DNA from 2 places in the Pedobacter sp. KH_004 genome. Region 1 is predicted to be linked to the other one. Evidence: riboswitches for the same ligand, from Rfam matches in the RefSeq annotation. Region 1 holds a riboswitch; the other holds the start of a gene.
The links. Region 1 has a riboswitch for cobalamin ahead of AC3ITD_RS14755 (TonB-dependent receptor plug domain-containing protein). Riboswitches for the same ligand answer to the same signal wherever they lie in the genome.
Positions count from the first base shown of each region.

Region 2: it holds a riboswitch for cobalamin, as region 1 does, so the genes downstream of both, AC3ITD_RS07290 (TonB-dependent receptor plug domain-containing protein) here and AC3ITD_RS14755 (TonB-dependent receptor plug domain-containing protein) in region 1, are expected to answer to the same signal.

Region 1 is NZ_CM174519.1:3,466,493-3,472,953, reverse strand. Features, by position in the region: gene AC3ITD_RS14785 (FAD/NAD(P)-binding protein) at 1-774, shown strand, start outside; gene AC3ITD_RS14780 (DUF4142 domain-containing protein) at 820-1,407, opposite strand; gene AC3ITD_RS14775 (DUF1543 domain-containing protein) at 1,486-2,067, opposite strand; gene AC3ITD_RS14770 (hypothetical protein) at 2,141-2,644, opposite strand; gene AC3ITD_RS14765 (RNA polymerase sigma factor) at 2,634-3,077, opposite strand; gene xth (exodeoxyribonuclease III) at 3,271-4,053, shown strand; cobalamin riboswitch at 4,250-4,443, shown strand; gene AC3ITD_RS14755 (TonB-dependent receptor plug domain-containing protein) at 4,541-6,461, shown strand, end outside.
Region 2 is NZ_CM174519.1:1,734,829-1,741,289, reverse strand. Features, by position in the region: gene AC3ITD_RS07300 (ABC transporter substrate-binding protein) at 1-102, opposite strand, end outside; gene AC3ITD_RS07295 (DUF6580 family putative transport protein) at 235-825, opposite strand; gene AC3ITD_RS07290 (TonB-dependent receptor plug domain-containing protein) at 918-2,801, opposite strand; cobalamin riboswitch at 2,899-3,086, opposite strand; gene AC3ITD_RS07285 (serine hydrolase) at 3,172-4,416, shown strand; gene AC3ITD_RS07280 (polyphosphate kinase 2 family protein) at 4,525-5,403, opposite strand; gene AC3ITD_RS07275 (transglycosylase domain-containing protein) at 5,623-6,461, shown strand, end outside.

The sequences.
Region 1 (6,461 bases):
AAAGATTTGGATCTTGAAACATTCGTAGAGGCCATGATGGATTATCGGGAGAAATTGCCGCCATTCGATTTGTTCAAGAAAGAATATGCGGAAGCAGAAAAATCGATCGAAAAAAGAGAATCAATTTATTGGAAAGAAGTTTTGGCAGTTTTGAGCTTTGCCATGAATTACCCTGCAAAATATCTTCCTGCTGAAGATATGCAAAGGCTTCAAAAAGTATTAATGCCACTCATTTCAATTGTAATTGCATTTGTTCCTCAAAGTTCTTGTCGAGATTTAATGGCGCTTCACGATGCCGGGGTGCTCGATATTGTATCTGTAGGCGAAGATAGCAGGGTAGAGCCAAATGCTAAAGGAGGTGCTACTTACTATTACGAAGACGAAAATGGCAAACAGATTGCCGAGAACTATAAAATGTTTGTCGATTGTGTAGGGCAGCCTCATTTATCGTTTGAAGATTTTCCTTTTCAGGGTTTAATTGATGCGGGTATTGTTAGCCCTGCAAAATTGAACTTTAAGGATATAAAGAAAGGAAATGAAGCTTACAAAAAAGGAAATAAATTAGTGGAGAAAACTGAGAGTGGGCATTTCTCTCTCCGTGTCCCAGGGATTACCATTAACGATTATTTTCAGGTAGTGGATAAAGATGGTACTGCCAGTGAACGTGTTTATATCTTGGCTGTTCCTTACATAGGTGGCTATAATCCTGATTATTCGGGGATTGACTTTTGTGAAGCAGCATCAGAACAGGTAATGAAAAAACTAAGCGCATAAAAAAAATCGAGGCATTTGCCTCGATTTTTTTATCGGATTGGAAATTTATTTCATTCCATCTTTAATTTTATTGATCATGGTTAAATGCGTTTGTACTACCGGAGCCGTTTTGGTAGCAAAAGCTTTAAGTTCTGCATCAGCGCCATCTTTCGATTCATCTTCCATCAATTTTAAAGTCGATTTATGTCCATCAACCATGGCATCAACATAAGCTTTATCAAAATCAGATCCTGACTTTTTACTCAAATCGTCCATTTTCTTTTTGTGGTCATCATCAACAGTAGATGGTAAAGTGATATTTTTAGCAGCCGCGATTTCCATTAATTCGGTATTGGCTTTTCCATGATCATTTACCATCATGGTAGCAAACTCTTTTACTTGTGCATTGCTGCTTTTTTGTAGGGCAAGTTTGCCCAATTCAACTTCTGCCATTCCGCCTACTGCTGCCTGTGTTGCAAATTTTGCATCTTCATTGTCAACTGATATGCCACCAGTTGCAGCCGTGTTGCTTGTCGTATCTTTACTCATGTTTAAGCTATCAGCTGTTTCTTTGGCGTCTTTATTTCCACCGCCACATGCTTGAAATGCTAAGGCCGAAACGGATACGGCCATCAAATAAACTAACTTTTTCATATTATTGGTTTTTGTTGTAAACTAATAACATGTATTACTTAGAAAGGTTTAGCATAGTTATTTAAGGAGTACGTATTTCTAGATCTTATCCAGTTTAAAATAGCCTAAATGGATCTCATCATCAGGAAGGGTAGCGTCTGGTATAATCTCAATATGGTATTTTTCTTTATGCTGCGGACTTAAAATATCCTCAACCCGGTAAATGTCATCAATGTCGATACCATATTTTTCATCAATATGGGAGTTAGCGCCTTTAACCGAATTAGTCTTGAAAAAAACAGTTTTTTTTGCGTCTTGAATGGCCGAGGCCCGATCATCTTGTACGCCAAGAACGATATAATGTTGTTCTTCTAACTTCCCGGATTGATAACCACCGAGGTTGATAAAAAATAGTTTATGCGGAGTGGATGAATTTTTAGCCGTTCGAGGTTTAACTTCAATTCGAAAACCGTCAACCTGGTTTACCTCACGCCAGCCGTCGATATGAATACTATTGCCAGCCTCAGGCCAAAATGCTTTTATTTCTGGCACCAATTCTTTTAATGAGGTGGCAATGCCGAAGAAATAGTCGTGTTGCTCCACATTTCTTTTAGGCGCTTTTGAGCCCAACAGTAACATATATAACTTGGGATTTCCGTTTTCTGATAACTGATTGTTCATATTGCTAAATTATATTGACTATAACCAGCAAACCCTGTTATCGTTTTAGGAAATACTATTTTATCAATATAGATTACTTAACTGTTTTGATTTGGTTGATCTCTAATTTCAAATCTTTAATCTGTTCTTGTGCCTGTCTGTTTTCGAGATAAAAGTAAATCGCGAAGCCTAAAAATATCTTGCCTAAAACAAAAACAGCCGCGAAAACCCAACGCCAGGCTATGCTGATGCGCATCTGGTTCGATTCGGACTCAACTTCTATATAGCGGTCTTGCTTAACTTTTTCTTGTTCCGCATGCTTAAATTTGCTTTCAGTTTCAGTATATAGCTTTAAATTCTGCTCGCGAAGTATAATCTCATTTACTTCTTGTTCAATTTTGGATAATACGTTGGCTGGAGGCGGAACAGCCATACTTTGCGCAAGGATTTCCATATCCATTTCTAACTTTGTTAACGCTTCGGCAAATTCTGGAAACTGTTTTTTTGCCCGCAAAACCTGCTGAATTTCATCGTCGGTAGCCACTCCCATAACATAGGTTTCCATTAGGCCGCTATCTATCAATTGTTTAATTTCCACGAGCTTTCCTGATTTTATCTATTGATGATTTCAACTGGGTACGCAATATATTTTCACTCTTATTTAACAAATCTGCAAGTTGATTGATAGACTTTCCTTGATAATAAACCATTTGGAAGATATATTGCTCCTCCTCATCCAGCAGATTTAAATACTCATTATTCGTGGGATTACCGTTTAGTTTTTCATTATTTAGAGAAGAAAATTCGGGCAATTTAAATCTTGCAAATTGCCTTAACTGCAACCAGGAAGTAGGCTGGCCATTTGTTTCCAATACAAATGCAGAGATAATTTTAACTAAAATTTCTTCTGATCTTCGATGATCTTGAACCGTACCTCTTATAAAACCTAAAAGCATTCCAGCATACTTATCATATAACTGATGAATATCCTTCTGGTTACCTTTTGGGATGTTTATCGCAACTTCAGACATTTACTAACGGGAGTGATTAAATATAATTGCAAGATAAGCGCAAAAATTAGAAATGCTTTCAATTAATAAAAAATTAATCAGTTTTTCGTGATTTTTAGATGTTTTAAAGTCAGAATAAGTTAAATTTTAATTCCGTTTTAACTTGTGGGAAAAAATTTGTTCATTAATTTAGCCTCACCAATTTTTTATAGCGATGAGAATAGCAACCTACAATGTAAACGGCGTAAATGGGCGCTTACCAGTTTTATTAAAATGGCTCGAAGAAACGAAGCCTGATGTAGTTTGCTTACAAGAATTAAAAGCGCCTGATGAGAAATTTCCCGAAGAGGCTATCCTCGAAGCCGGCTATAACGCTATCTGGCATGGACAAAAAAGCTGGAATGGGGTGGCTATTTTATCTCGTGGACATGAAATAAAGGAGCTTAAACGGGGTTTGCCTGGTGATCCTGAAGATTTGCACAGTAGATATATTGAAGCCATGATCAATGGGGTTGTGGTAGGCTGCTTGTATTTGCCAAATGGAAATCCTGCGCCAGGGCCAAAATTTGACTATAAATTGGCTTGGTTTGAACGGTTAAAACTCCATGCAGCGAAACTCTTAGAATTTAATTTACCCGTAGTGCTTGCAGGAGATTACAATGTGATGCCGACTGAATTGGACGTTTATAAACCCGAACGATGGGTTGATGATGCACTTTTCAGGCCAGAAGTGCGTGAAGCTTTCCATAACTTGGTAGCACAGGGTTGGACAGACGCCATTAGAAAGCTCTATCCCAAAGATGTGATCTATACATTTTTCGATTATTTCAGAAATGCCTACGGCCGTAACGCCGGTTTACGCATTGATCATTTTCTTCTGAGTCCACAATTAGAAAGTAAACTTTTAAGTGCGGGAGTAGATAAGCATGTTGGGGGCTGGGAAAAAACAAGCGATCACTGCCCGGTATGGATCGAAATTAGTGATGTAGAAAAATAAGCGTCTGCAAAGTAGCTTTCCGAATTTTTGAGCTTGTTAAAATTGATTAATTAACAAACTTAAAAGTTCAAATTTTATGCGGGCATCAAACGCTAGTGCCTCGAGATAGTTGGTTCCCAACAACCGCAAGAAATATTTACTATCTGAGAAATTTAAACAGCGACTAAACTTTTCTAAAATCTTTTCAAAATTTGGCTACCTTTGCCATGCTTTTGGTTTCCGGTTAACACCCGGAATTAAAAGGGAATTTGGTGTAAATCCAAAACTGTCCCGCAGCTGTAAGCTCCATTAACGGATTTTCTATTCTTTAAGCCACTGCCCGGATTTCGAGGTGGGAAGGCAAGAAAACCGGGAGTAAGTCAGAAGACCTGCCTCTTGCAATATTTCATAGCTTTCGGGGATTGAAGCTAGAGATGAGGTACTTTCGGTATTCCGTATTTTCATTTCTTGTAATTCTGTTTGCTGTGGGGATTAAACTCACAACAAAATGTTTAGGTTTCTACATGCCTTCAACGGCATCAAGTATTATCTTTTCCTACCGTTCATTTTCTGGACAGGCATTCTTATGCCTCAATCTGCTCTTGCTCAAACTGACTCGTTAAAGGCAAATATTTTAAAAGAGGTCGAGATTCGGCACCAGCGAAAATTACTATCAAATATTTCCCCAACACCCTTGCAAATATTAAGCGGAACGGCATTAAGAAAATTAAATGCGCTCTCTGTTGCTGATGCCATCAGATACTTTTCTGGAGTACAATTAAAAGATTACGGTGGCATTGGCGGCTTAAAAACCATTAACGTTCGCAGCATGGGTAGCAACCATACAGCGGTTTTTTATGATGGGATACAATTAGGAAATGCACAAAACGGGCAGGTAGATTTGGGTAAATATTCTTTGGATAACCTCGAAGAAGTTTCGCTTTACAGCGGTCAGAAAAGTGACATGCTAATGCCAGCAAAAGCATTCGCATCTGCCAGTTCGCTTTATTTAAAAACGCAAAGTCCTGTATTCGATATTGGCCAGCGCCGAGGTTTAAAGTTAAGTTTAAAGGGCGGCTCCTTTGGCTTGTTCGATCCATCGGTTGTTTTTCATCAACGTTTAACCGACCGTTTATCGTTAAGCCTAAACGCAGAGTTGATTCATGCGGATGGAAAATACAAATATCGGTACACCAATAGTGTTTATGATACTACAGTAGTAAGGCATAACGGTGATATTGTTGCCAAAAGATTTGAAGCATCCGTGTTTGGTAATACCGCCGATAGCAGCAAATGGCAACTAAGGATTTATAATTACAATAGCGAGAGGGGTTTGCCCGGCGCTATTGTGGCCAATAAGTTTGATTTTAGCCAGCGTCAATGGGATGATAATTTCTTTGTTCAATCCTCCTATCAAAGCAAAACAGATCAAAGATTTCAATTCCTGGCAAATGCAAAATATGCTTACGATTTTATCCGGTATCTGGATCCGGAGCGGGTTTCACTCTTTGGCGCTTTAGATAATCGTTATGCCCAGCAAGAAATATACTTCTCGTTAGCCAATCAATATCAGATTCTTAAATTTTGGGATATTTCCTTATCAACCGATTACAGTTATCAGCAGTTAGATGCCAATCTGGAAAACTTTGCCTATCCTAAAAGGCAGACTGCTTTAATCGCTCTTGCTTCAAAATTAAACTGGCAACGCCTCAGTATCCAAGGTAACGTGTTGGCAACGTTGGTTAATGATCAGGTGAAAACCAATTTCTCAGCTGGCGATAAAACAGAATATACACCCACAATTATGGCTTCGTGGCAGCCTTTTAAAAACAACGATTTCCGACTAAGGGCTTTTTACAAATCTATTTTTAGGATGCCAACCTTTAATGATTTGTACTACACGCTGATTGGGAACAGTAATTTGAGTCCTGAATATACCAAGCAATACGATTTAGGTTTCACTTATTCCAGGTTTTTTGAGGCCGTTAAACTCACTCAAGTTTCTATCCAAACAGATATTTATTACAACACCGTACGCGATAAAATTATTGCCATTCCTACGCTCAGTCCCTTCAGGTGGAGCATGGTTAACCTTGGTAAAGTAGAAATCAAAGGTTTGGAAACCAACATCCAAAGCAACTGGAATTTTAATGGTTTCGTTTTGAATACGAAATTTAATTATACCTATGAAAAGGCCATCGATATTACTAAGAACAGTACAGTTTACGGTCAGCAGATTCCTTACATCCCATTGAATAGCGGCGCGTTAATGCTGGGCTTAGACTATAAAAATATCAGTTTCAATTACAGTTACATCTACACCGGCGAACGTTATAGCCAAAAGGCAAACATCCCGGTAAACTATGTAGAGCCATGGTACACACATGATTTGGCTGTCAGGTTTGCTTTCGATTACGCAAAAGTAAATT
Region 2 (6,461 bases), 1.7 Mb from region 1:
AGCCTCTTTCGGGCATTCAAAAGTTACCCCGTACAAGTATTCTTGCAAACCCATATCGTAAATCATTTTGGTAGCAGCTGGTAAAAAGGAAACAACTTTCATTGGATATAAGATGTATTAGTAGAGAATGGATGATTTTTTTTCAGATGGAGCTTATCCAACGGGAAAATATAAAGTTAAAAAAAATCCTCTTTTGAAACAGATCAAAAGAGGATTAACAAAAATATTGAGAAATTAAATGCTTTGCTTCTGCATTTTAAGGACCGGATATTTTGATTTCAATATTTCAAAGGCACCAAAAATAATAGCACCGTAAATTAAAGTTCCTTCTAAAAACCTTATTTCAAATGGAATTGCTTTAACCAGGCAGCTCCAGTATCCAGCTAACGTTTGTGGATATGATGGATTTTGAAACCATACTCCAAAATCGGTTACAATCCAGTGAATAAAAACAATTGCCAATGCAGATGAGAGTAATGAGACTACATTTATTTTTTTCAATAAAACTCTTCCTACCAAAACCATCAAGGCGAAAGCAAGATAGGTCCAATACCATCCTTCATATAAAAAACCATTACTGTATTTGCTAAAAATTGTACTGGCTAAAATAAAATCGCTTAAAAACAAGCTCACCAATGGAAAAGCAAAAGCCTTTGCATGATCTTTAAAGTATGCGCCACCAAACAGCGCTACCGCTCCAATAGAAGAAAAGTTTGCAAACTGAAGCTCATCTGAGTTAAACGTTACCAGTAAACGAAACAAAGTAATTACCAAGATGATTAGTAACAAAATGAGGTTACGTGGATTAAATTTCAAATTCGACATATATTAATATATAGTAATTAGTATAAAGTATTTAGTTATTAAGACAAGTTGCTTGTGTACGAGTTTTTATCACAACACAAAGTTAAATTTTATTAGCGGATATTAAAACTTAGGCCTGTATTAAAATTGAAACCCATTGCACTGTAACCGATGATTTCATTATAGTTTTCATTTAAAATGTTTTTAGCATCGAAAAAGATTTTAAGACGTTTTTTCGCGAACGCATATTCTGCATAAGCATTTAACAACTTGTAGCTTGGCAATGTTTCTACAACATAGTCCGTAAAATTACCATCCGTACGTGAACCAAAGTACCTCAAATTGGCATTAATGAATAAATTATCAGTTGCCTGAATACCTGTTGTAATGCCAAAAGCGTGTTTAGGTCTTCTAAAAAGAAAATCTTCCACTTTATTATTTACACTGTTATACTCGTTTCCATCAGTAAAAGCATAATAACCATTAAGGGTAAATTTCCATATTTTAACTGCTGGCTCAATTTCAAAACCTCTTACTTTTTGACTTTCCTGATTAATGTACCCAACTGCGAAATCGTAAATGATCGCATCTGTTAAATCGCGTTTGAAAGCCGCTCCACGCAACGAGAATTTATCATCAGCTAAACTTAGATTAAAACCAGCTTCATAGTTCTGAGACTTTTCTGGTTTCAGGTTTAAATTTGATCCGTATTGCCCGAACAGCATATTCAGTGTTGGAATTTTAAAAGCTGTTGAAACCGTACCGAATAATTTTAGTTCTTTAATTACATTAATACTCGGTGTAATGGTGTAAGTGTAGTTTTCACCATATTGCTCGTGTTTGTTATAGCGACCGCCAACTTCTAAATTGAAGATACTTAGATCATGCAAAAAGAGTGAGCCGTAAGCGGCAAAAATATTACTCTCCGGTTTGTTGCCTGCCGAGGATAGCCTCATCACCCTGTTATCAATGCCTACCAATAAATCGAGTTTATCTCCAAGCTTTTGGTTATAAAATAAATCAAGCAAACTTATTCTTCCAGCACCAACACTTTCATATGGAAAACCGTCAAAACTACTTAAGGTATTGTTCGAAGTGCTTTGGTAACTATAATTTAAATTGATCTTGCCCGTTCCAAACTCGTATTTGGAATTTACACCCCCGCTAAAATTTTTCAGCAGTGAATGGTTGGCTGCTATTCCATCAGTAAAAGCAGCTTCATCAATTTTGTAATTACCTTCAAAATATCTGATAAAAGGATTAACAGAAAAATGTTGATCCAACTTTATTCCGAAGTTTGCATTTACCCCATCTGTCTTAAAGCCATCTTTATCAAACGCTGTATTATTTTCCACTGGGTTTGCTGCTTCAGATATCCCATCCGTTTTATGATGGGTGTAGTTTATATTATAGGTAAAAGCATCAACACTGCCATTTAAGCCAATTGTACCTTTATAAGCCTCGTAACTGCCTGCACTGGCTACACCGTAAATTGTATTGCCTTTTGGTCCGCCTTTTTTGGTGATAATATTGATTACCCCAGCAATGGCATCAGAGCCGTAAATAGTAGACTGGCCGCCTCGTAGAATTTCAATGTGATCGATTTGATCGATAGCAAAAAGGCGAAGATCGAAAGCGCCGCCGTTTCCCGAGGGATCATTCTGAACGATTCCATCAATCAATACAACAGCGTAAGCACTTCCCGCTCCGCGGAAAAAAACTGATTTGTTAGCACCAGGATTACTTCCTGAACCTGCTACAATAATACCGGCTTGTTCGCTAATCAATTCTGGAAGAGATTTGCCCTGACTGCGATCCAATACTTCCCTACTGATGATACTAACCACTTTACCTGTTTGTGATTGTTTTTGATCATTCTTGGTGGCAGAAATTACCACATCTTTCAGTTTCAAGGTATCCTGTGCCTTAACTGATTCACCAATTGCGATTTGCCCCAAACCTAAGCCTGCGGCAATTAAAATTTTTGTTTTGTTCATTTGATTGTGAGTTTTGCCCACAGCCAGCAGATAGAAAAGGAAATGAAAATACGAAAACGCTAAGTACTTCAATCCAAGCTTCAATCCCCGAAAGCTATGAAATTATATGCTAAAGGCAGGTCTTCTGACTTACTCCCGATTTTTAGCCTTCCCATTCCATGACTAGAAAAGTGGCGTAGAATTAAAAATCATTATAGAGCTTACAGCTGCGGGACAGTTTTGGATTTACACCAAATTCCCTTTTAATTCTGTGACAACACAGAAACCAAAAGCGGCGCAAAGCTAACAAAATTAAACAAGTTGTAAAATGGATGATGGAGAAAGCATTTCTTCAATCAAAAGTTTAACTTTAAATATCAAAACCAAAATAATGAGAATCCTACTTTTGATCACCCTTTTATTAAACTATTCTGTCGTTATGGCTCAAAAAACTGATACTATAATGCTTAAAAAGTTAATGGAATCAAAGCCGGAATTATTTGGTTCTGTTCTTAACCATCGAGATAAAAATCAGGTTCAGATTTTATACACCCAGATTACCCGTGATGTTAAAAACAAACCACGTTTTAAGAGCTACAGTTTTAATTTAGATCCACACCATTATTTCTATCCTGCAAGCACCGTAAAACTTGCGGCTGTTATTTTTGCTTTGGAAAAAGTAAACCGATTAAAAAGCATAGGCTTAACTGTGAAAAGCATTATGATAACCGATAGCGCTTTCCGTGGACAAACTAAAGTTGAAAAAGATGGCAGTGCGGAAAATGGTCTTCCAACCCTTGAACATTTTATTAAAAAGATTTTGCTTACCAGCGATAATGATGCCTTCAATAGGTTGTTTGAGTTTATCGGACGTGCTGAAATTAATGATAAACTTAAAAAATATGGTTTTAGAGATAGCCGAATTTTGAACCGTTTGGCCATAGGCGATGCGGGAGAAACCGCTAAACATACCAACCCAATTCGTTTTTACAATAACGACCGTTTGGTATATGAGCAAGAAGCGCAATACGATCCGAAAGAATACGAATTGAACTTAACTAACTTGGTAATGGGTAAAGGTTATTTAGATAGCGCAGATAAACTGGTAAATAAACCTTTTAGTTTAGCCAATAAGAACGCATTTGCCATCAATGATCAACATCGTTTAATGCAAAAACTAATGTTTCCAGAAGCTTTACAGGCTCATGAACGATTTAACCTTACCGCTGCAGATTATAAATTGATCTACACTTACATGAGCAAATATCCAACAGAAAGTGATTATCCAAAATATGATGAAAAGGAATTTTGGCCAACATATGCTAAAATGCTTTATTACGGTAGAGAGAAAAATGTAACTCCAGATCCAAACATCAGAATTTTTAACAAATATGGCGACAGTTATGGCTACATTATAGATAACTCCTATTTCGTAGACTTTAAAAATGGAATCGAATATTTACTTACCGCCGTTGTACAGAGTAACGAAGATGGGATTTATAACGACAACAAATATGAATATGATACGGTGTGCTTTCCATTCATGAAGAACTTGGGGCGAACGATTTACGAAATGGAAACCAGTCGTAAAAAGCCTAAACCAGATTTATCTAAATTTAAGATGAATTATCAGTAAGAGCTAATGTATTTTAGCTGTTATGTAAGACTGTTCTTGATTTAATGGCAATCTCATTTCATTCAATTTTATGACCAAAAAGAAGTTGCCACGTTCAAGCAGGTAGAATTATTCGCTTAGTAAAGCCGTTTTAGTTTCCATCAATTTACCTTGTTCAATTTCGTCCAGAACAGGAAATTTGATGTTCAGGCTTTTCAATTTGTCGGCAATTATTTCGCTAATCGCTAATCTGGCAAACCATTTTTTATCTGCTGGAATAATGTGCCATGGCGATTCTTCCGTGCTTGTTTCGTTAATGGCGTCTTCATAAGCCTTCGTATAGTCATCCCACAAAGCTCTTTCCTTAATATCACCAGAAGAAAACTTCCAATTTTTGGTAGGGTCTTCTATCCTATCCAAAAACCGTTGTTTCTGTTCATCCTTACTCACATTCAAAAAGAATTTAAGCACTACTGTTCCATTTGCAGCCAGATGTTCTTCAAAATTTTTGATGCTTTCATAACGCTTCTTCCAAAAATTTTTATTGATTTTCTTTACCTCATCAAAACCTGGGAGGCTTTCACTCAAAATATATTCCGGATGAACCTTGCAAACCAATACGTTTTCATAGTGCGAACGATTATGAATCCCAATTCTTCCGCGTTCTGGTAATGCTTTGATGTGTCGCCACAAAAAATCATGTTTATATTCTTCGGATGTTGGCACTTTAAAACTGAAAACCTGGCACCCCTGCGGGTTTAATCCACTCATTACATGTTCAATGGCGCTATCTTTCCCGGCAGCATCCATCGCCTGAAAAATAATGAGTATAGAATGCGTTGCTGATGCATATAATTTTTCCTGTAAATGATTGACTTCAATTTTTGAGTTTATCAATGCATCTTTGGCCGTTTCTTTATTGTATCCACCGGTAAAATCAGTTTTCGCACTTTTAATCGAAAATTTTTTATCGCCCTGTACAATTAGCTCCTTAAATTCGTTTTTCATTTTTATACCATATTTTTTTGGTGATTGATTCAGTACCTATCTTAATCTCTCAATATTTTTGATCGTAATTAGCATGTCACAATATACAGTTTCGGATTAATCCAGAACCCATGTTTTAAATATAGTACTAAAAAATTAGTAAATTAAAAACGTTAATTTGCATACAGAGTTTTTTATATTTATCGCCACAGCATTTACCAAATTATCAGCACGTTCAATATGTTCAAAGAGATAAAAAACAAGTACTTACGTTATTTTACAATCTTAATATTCTTTATCATTATTTTCTTTTCTGCCCTTCAACTCAATTTTTTGTGGTTGTTTGGCTATTCTCCAAGTTATCGGGATATCAAAACGCCTACATTGCGTGTAGGGTCTGAATTATATACAAGTGATGGAAAACTGATTGGTCGATATTTCAAGGAAAACCGTACTCCGGTAAGTTTCAGTGATATTGCGCCAAGTGTAATTAATGCTTTGGTAGCTACCGAAGATGTTCGCTTTTATAAACACTGGGGGATTGATGCTCAAGCTGTTGGGCGTGCTGTTGTTGGAATGGGTAAAGATGGTGGTGCCAGTACCATTACTCAACAACTGGCCAAAAATTTATACAGAACCAGGTATAATAAATCGCAAGGTTTTTTAGTGAAAATTCCCCTTGTTAGAACGCTTATTGTAAAGCTTAAAGAGTGGTTAACTGCTGTAAAAATTGAATCTAATTACTCTAAAAATGACATCATCACCATGTACCTGAACACGGTTTCTTTCGGTAATAATACTTACGGAATTAAGACCGCTGCTCGAATTTATTTTGATAAGGAAACTAAAGATTTAGCTACCACTGATGCTGCGATGCTTGTCGGTATGCTGAAAGGAACCAGCCTTTATAACCCAACCAAAAATCCAGAAAAAGCTTTGGTACGCAGAAATGTGGTATTGAGTCAGATGAATAAAAACAATAAACTAAGCAAGGATAGCTTGGCCATACTTTCGAAAGAGCCCATCAAACTTAAAGAAGGTAAAATGGAAGACGGAAGCGATGGCGACTCCTATTTGCG